DNA from 3 places in the Bacillus sp. KNSH39 genome. Region 3 is predicted to be linked to each of the others. Evidence: riboswitches for the same ligand, from Rfam matches in the RefSeq annotation. Region 3 holds a riboswitch; each other region holds the start of a gene.

Region 1 (2,322 bases), 2.5 Mb from region 3:
GATCGATAAATCCTTTTAAAATTGCTGGCATCCCCCACCACCATATTGGATAGATGAATAGAAGTGTATCTGCTTCTTCTACTAACGTTCTATACCGAGCTGTTTCCTCTTCATTTACTAAATCGCGTCTTTTCTTCTCTTCATTAAATACGAGGACTGGATCAAATTGTTCTTTGTATAAATCAAGTACGGTAACTGAATGATTTGTTTCCTGTAGTCCTTTTTGCACATGATTGAAAATCGCCGCGTTAAAACTTGAAGGGTTAGGATGAGCATATATAATTAGTACGTTCACTACAAAACAACTCCCTCTATACGTTAAAGTTTCTCCTTCTTTAATAACTTCTCTACAATTTGTACGTTTTTCGAACTTTGCAACAATCGATTTAATAATATAAGTAACTCTTCTTTTTCTAAATCTTTCAGTTTCTCTTTAACTGCACTCTCACCAGCACCTTGCATATCATAAACAACTGCCACCATATGTTTACAATAATTTTCATAGGGACACTCACAGTTACTTTCTGAAAAATCTTCGAGATCGATAACTACTTCATAATTCCTTGCATTTCCAGTAACGAAAGCAAACACTTTTTTATCTTGTATTTCAACATCTTCTACATGCCCACCTTCATAATATTCATATCCCTTATCTACAATGTACTTTGGGATCCATTTCGTTATATCTTTTAATAAGTAAGCGTACATAATTGTACCCCTTCCTTTAATTCCCTTTTGACTTCAAAAATCCTGCATGTTATTCTAATTACTGTTAAGTAGCAAGTCTACGTGACAAAACGACTGACACCTATTCGGCGAAGGTGTCTCTTTTCATTTGCAGCCGATATGAATTGCCTCTTTCAGGCACATTCAATTTTTGACACTACACACTCAACACCATTCCCTGTATCAGGCTGCTTTAGCAGTCTTTTACTCTACATACTCCGTTATTTTAAGAAAAAAAGAGAGCTTAGCTCCCTTTTCTCGCCTTATACAATACCCCTTTTTCAGCATAGAGATATTCATCAGCTAATGTAATTTTCCCATCCAGTTTTAGTTCGTCTAATAATCTTGATAAATAAAATTGATGCAACATCTTTTTCGTGAATTTTCCTTCATGATGCGAAACGATATGTTCTTGAATATCTAACAATGATATCGGCTTATCTTGCTCTATCATATATTCATAAACTGTACTACGCAGTTTTACGTATTTTTCGAGTGTCACAGTAATGCGCAACCCCTTTCTTCTTAATATAAATTTTCGTAATCGGTTTTTTTGCAATAAAAAAACCTCTCCGATAAGAAGAAGTTACGTATATATCTTCGTCTTATCTCCCAGAACAAATATGTTCTGCTGGAATTAGCACCTGCATCGCGGTTGCTGGGTTTCATCGGGCCAGTCCCTCCACCTCTCTGGATAAGAAAATATTCACTTAATTCTTACTATACGTAATTCCACTTTAATTGTCAAACAAATATAATAAATATAACAAATTATATTTTCTTCCTTACTGTTCATACTACCCATATACGAACATGCAAGGAGGATTATGAAATGCATCAAAATGCTCGCGGATATGTACAAGATTCTTTTCAATCATTACAAGAAGCTAAAAATTGTTTAGAAGAAGCGCTCGAAACAGTTGAAAAAGATTTTAATCGCGCTCGTATTGAACAATCACTTTATGCTGTTGAACAAGCTATTCAACGTTGCGAGTACACCGTTCACATTTTAGAAAAAGATTAAAAACTTCCCATCAATTGATGGGAAGTTTTTTCAAATGGCATACTTCATAATTATTGCCGTTATGATTAAAAAATATACAGAATTAGCAATTTCTAAAATTCCTACTTTTTTAATAGAAATTTTTTTGCCATACAACACAATTGCTCGAATGACACTTGGTATAAAAATAAGAGAACACCACGGATTAATCACAAATATGATTATCGTTAATACGATATGATATCCCCAAGATATAAGACGATACTTCGGGTTATTTTTTTCACGAATCATCGTTTTCACATAGAACGTACTACCTAAAAAGTATAAAAATGAAATAAGCGCAATGAATAATGCTGTATGATCGATTTGCTTCATTGAAAAGGAATAACTAATTAACCCACCGATACAAAACACAATAATCGCACAAATATCATTTAATAGTGCTCTTTCATTTTTTTGACGAGCGTAATACATATTCACTATAAATAATGGAATCATTACTATTACGAATAAAAGAATTCGCCACTCATATAATAAAGAAATCATCCCAAATAGGAACGCAATAAGAAAATAAATAATGGCAACTTGTAAAA
Region 2 (2,322 bases), 3.1 Mb from region 3:
AAAGCTACATCTTCTTCTACTGTCAGACCAATAAATTGAGCATCTTGATCTTGTAAAATTGTTCCTACCTGTTTACTTTGTTCAAAAATACTTCCTTCCCTTGGGTCTTTACCGGCAATTAAAACGTTACCTGTGCTATTCCCTTCGTAAGAAAATGGGATTAGCCCATTTATACAATGAGCTAATGTCGACTTTCCTGAACCACTTCGTCCAGCAATTAGCACTTTTTCCCCAGGGTATATATGAAAGGTAATATCACTTAAAGTAGGCTGCGCAGCATGCCCATATTGAAAGGTGAATTGTTCAAACGAAATAATTGGTTGCATGTTAACATCCCTACTTTTCAATTTTTAAATGTGTATGTTTCTTATTGGATTTCGCCAAACCAATTGTAAGTGGCAATCCAAGTACTAAGAAAACGATGACATCGGAAATTGTTGCTCCTAATACTTGTATAACAATTTTGTCAAATGGTTCTCCCATCACAATAATATCGAATGCCCCAGCAAATATAATAGCAATGACAATACCAACTAGCCCAGTAATTGCTAAATAAGAAATATCCCCCTTGTTAAACGACCCGTTTTTCACACTAAAACCAACTCTTTTTTGAATAAGCCCCATTGAAAAACCAATAATTCCTGAACTAATAACCCATCCCCACCAAATACCCCATCCAGCAATCGTATCTGTTACGGTATGACCGATAAGTCCGATTAACAGTCCTGCCACTGGACCAAATAATGCTCCAAAAACAGTTAATATAGCTAATGCTGGTTTAATAAATGTATTCGGTGCAATAGAAAATCCCCAAAGTCCTAATATCCCGTATAATGCTGCTCCAATACCGATTGCTACTACTAACTTTGTTGATAATTTATTCATGACAATTCCCCTCTCATATTAGTCAACTTTTATTACTCTATATTTAATTTAAAAATGAATTATGCATCGACACTCCCTTTCTATACAACAAAAAAATGACCTCTTACATAAGAGGTCACTTTCTTTCACTTTCAAGAATCCTCTTATCTTTCAAAAAACACATCGTGTCCTCTGCGGAATTAGCACCTTCCTATAAAATTGCATAGGGGTTGCTGAGGTTTCTTAGGGCCGTTCCCTCCACCTCTCTGGATAAGTATTAATTTGTAATTCGTATTATGGCACTAAAGAATGTAAATTTCAACACTTTTCTTACTATTTTTATTTTTTATTAAATAGCGCATTTAAATCATTGTATTCTTATCGGAATTATGAAATAATGAGTTCAAAATCGTTTCGGGAGGAATGCATTATGAAAGTTATTGGTTTGATTGGAGGATTAAGTTGGGAATCTACATCATTATACTATAAACATATTAATACACTTACACTCTCTCAATACGATCAAAATGCGAAGCTAATTTTATATAGTATGGACTTTGGTGAAGTAACTACTTTATTACAAAACCATCAATATGAAGAAGTGAAAAATGAACTAGTTACAGTTGCAAAGAAAGTTGAAAAATCTGGGGCTGAATGTTTATTAATGTGTTCAAATACTGTACATCTATTTGCCGAGGAGGTAGAACAAGCAATATCTATCCCGCTTCTTCACATTGGTGATGTAAGTGCTAAAGAAATGGTAGAACAGAATATAAAACGTATCGGACTATTAGGAACAAAACAAACGATGGAGCAAGATTTCTATAAATCACGATTAGCGAAATATAACATTGAGACAATTATCCCAAATGACGAGGAAAGAACTTTTATCCACCATGTCATATTAGATGAATTAAGTAGAGGGATCATTTCAGAAACATCTAAAAAAAGGTTATTACAAATTACAAAATCATTAATTCAAAACGGCGCTGAAGGTATATTATTAGGCTGCACTGAAATACCTTTACTCATCTCCCAAAATGATCTTACTGTTCCCGTTTTTGATACTGCTTTTTTACATGCAAATACTGCTGTACAATTTGCTGGATAAGAATACACAAGCATAAAGGTGAGAACCTCTATGCTTGTATACAGTTACGACTAATTATCCCGCTATTTGCAGGCAGTAAAGCCCCACCAATTAAAGTTTTACTTTATTTAAAAGAGATTCAATAACTGCAATGGCTTCTTTTGAACCACCACATTCTAAAAAGCTATCATTAAGTTTTCTTATACCATGTTTATACTTTTCATTTGAAAGTACATCTGTTACGGCCTCTTTTAAAGTGTGTACATTAACATGTTCTTTCAATAGTCTATGTGCCGCTTCAAGCTCAGTTAATCTTTGCGCTATCATTGGCTGATCTTTATCATGCGGTATTATTACAAATGGGACAT
Region 3 (2,322 bases):
AATTGCTGCTGCTGTTCCAATCGTCGTTCCGATAACACTTCTCGTTAGTGGACTTAACGCTACTAAAAAGATAATGAATGGTACCGGACGAATTGTATTAATTATGATGTTAAGAATAGAAAAGACCCATTTATTTTCTAAAAAGTTTCCTTTTCTCGTTACATATAAAAGTAAACCTAGAGGTATACCAAGAATTGTAGCAAATATAAGGGTTACAATTACCATTAAGAGGGTATCCCCCGTCGCATCTAGTATGCGCGGCCAAAATATACTCCAATCAACTCGCATGAGCTTCTACCTCCTTCAGCTGCACTTGCAGTCTTAGATGTTGTAATGCTTTTTGAATTTCCCTCTGCTCCCCTTGCAACTCTACAAGAAGATTTCCAAATAGCACATTTTGAAGTTCAATAATATTTCCGTACAGTACATTTACATCGACGTTATAGTTTTTTGCGATATATGATAGTACCGGCTGTCCTGTCTCCTCACCAGTAAATGTTAGACGATAAATTTGACCACCATTTTGAATTTTCGCTAGAACACTTTCCGGTAAATGATCATTAATGACAGAACGTACAAAGTTTTGAGTCGTCTTTGTTTTTGGTTGCGTGAAAACATCAAACAGTTTTCCTTCTTCAATAACTTTTCCCTTCTCCATTACAGCTACACGGTGACAAATTTCTTTCACAACATGCATTTCATGTGTAATAAGAAGAATTGTTAAATTGTATTCTCTATTTACTTTCTTTAATAAGTTTAGAATTTCTGTCGTTGTTTCTGGATCTAAGGCTGATGTTGCCTCATCACATATAAGAATATCTGGCGATGTCGCAAGTGCTCTAGCAATGCCCACACGCTGCTTTTGTCCACCTGATAGCTGCTCTGGGTAATAGTTTGCTTTATCTTCTAACCCTACAAACTTCAGCAGTTCATTTACTCTTTCTTTTATCTCATTCTTTGGTACTTTCGCTAACTTTAATGGATAAGCAATATTTCCAAATACTGTTCTTGAATTAAATAAATTAAAACTTTGGAAAATCATTCCGATTCTTTGTCTCAGTTTACGTAATTCTTTCGTCGATAATGATGTAATATCTTTATCATCTATTGAAATCGTTCCTGCCGTCGGTCTCTCTAACATATTTACTAAGCGTAATAACGTACTCTTTCCAGCGCCACTAAAACCAATAATGCCAAAAATTTCGCCTTTCTCAACTGATAATGTTACATCCTCCACCGCATGAACAGATTGCCCAGCTGATTCATACACTTTACTTACATTGTTAAAAGAAATCATTTTTTCCCCTCCTATATGCTGTAAAAACTTGAAGCAGAGCTTTCGAGGTAAAATAAAAAGTGCTCTCCTTCTTATCAACCATAAAGATAAGAAGGAGAGCACTTATATGTACTCGTTCACATCTTCTCATCTTCCAAGCCTTTATATGGCTTGCTGGAGTTAGCACGGTATTAAAAAAACCCGTTGCTGAGGTATCGTAGGGCCAGTCCCTCCACCTCTCTGGATAAGAATGTATCGATTTAATTGTCGTTTAATTAATTCTCATTATAGAACTCAGAATAATAAGAGTCAATACATTTTTTAGAAAAATATTAATTATTCCTTTATTAAAATTTTCAGATGAAAATTCATGAGAAAATAGTAACTTTCAAGGTTATTTAAAATTCTTCTTCCTCATATTTTTAAACAGGAGAATCTTCTCTACGAATTGAATAAATTTATTTGAATATGAAACTCGGAGGAAGATAAATATATGAAAACAGCTCTTTTACTCATCGATATTCAAAACGATTATTTTCCAAATGGAAAGATGGAATTGCGTAATCCAGTAGAAGCAAGCGAATATGCTAATCAGTTATTACAACACTTTAGAACAAACAGCGAACCTATTTTTCATATCCAACACGTAGCTATAAAAGATGACGCTACTTTTTTCCTACCTAATACAGAAGGTGTACATATTCACGAAAGCGTACGTCCACTTAGAGAAGAAACAGTTATAGTCAAACATTATCCAAATAGCTTCCGAGAAACTAATCTTCTAGAGCAATTAAAACGTTTAAATATTGAACATGTCGTTGTATGTGGGATGATGACTCATATGTGTATCGATGCTACAGTAAGGGCTGCATTCGATTTTGGCTTTCAATGTACCGTTATACATGATGCTTGTGCTACAAAAGACCTGTCTTTTAAGAACGCTACTATACCAGCTGTTTACATTCACAATACAATTTTAGCTAGTTTAAATGGCGTATATGCAAATGTAATAAGCACGCAAGAATTTTTAGCTACATAAAAAAACA

Evidence for each region. A riboswitch is a leader RNA that binds a small molecule or an ion and turns the genes downstream of it on or off. The one in region 3 is predicted to bind S-adenosylmethionine.
Region 1: linked by a shared signal. The riboswitch ahead of ACUL40_RS08785 (hypothetical protein) and the one ahead of ACUL40_RS21500 (methionine ABC transporter ATP-binding protein) in region 3 are both predicted to bind S-adenosylmethionine.
Region 2: linked by a shared signal. The riboswitch ahead of ACUL40_RS05235 (ECF-type riboflavin transporter substrate-binding protein) and the one ahead of ACUL40_RS21500 (methionine ABC transporter ATP-binding protein) in region 3 are both predicted to bind S-adenosylmethionine.

The regions. Positions count from the first base shown of each region.
Region 1 is NZ_JBQXYO010000001.1:1,742,126-1,744,447, forward strand. It holds gene ACUL40_RS08775 (NAD(P)H-dependent oxidoreductase) at 1-295, opposite strand, end outside; gene ACUL40_RS08780 (SWIM zinc finger family protein) at 319-708, opposite strand; gene ACUL40_RS08785 (hypothetical protein) at 971-1,228, opposite strand; SAM riboswitch class I at 1,329-1,427, opposite strand; gene ACUL40_RS08790 (hypothetical protein) at 1,559-1,750, shown strand; gene ACUL40_RS08795 (YwiC-like family protein) at 1,781-2,322, opposite strand, start outside.
Region 2 is NZ_JBQXYO010000001.1:1,052,788-1,055,109, reverse strand. It holds gene ACUL40_RS05240 (ABC transporter ATP-binding protein) at 1-326, opposite strand, end outside; gene ACUL40_RS05235 (ECF-type riboflavin transporter substrate-binding protein) at 337-885, opposite strand; SAM riboswitch class I at 1,026-1,141, opposite strand; gene ACUL40_RS05230 (aspartate/glutamate racemase family protein) at 1,295-1,975, shown strand; gene ACUL40_RS05225 (macrolide family glycosyltransferase) at 2,066-2,322, opposite strand, start outside.
Region 3 is NZ_JBQXYO010000001.1:4,193,501-4,195,822, reverse strand. It holds gene ACUL40_RS21505 (methionine ABC transporter permease) at 1-288, opposite strand, end outside; gene ACUL40_RS21500 (methionine ABC transporter ATP-binding protein) at 278-1,297, opposite strand; SAM riboswitch class I at 1,421-1,527, opposite strand; partial or broken gene ACUL40_RS21495 (cysteine hydrolase family protein) at 1,770-2,322, shown strand, end outside.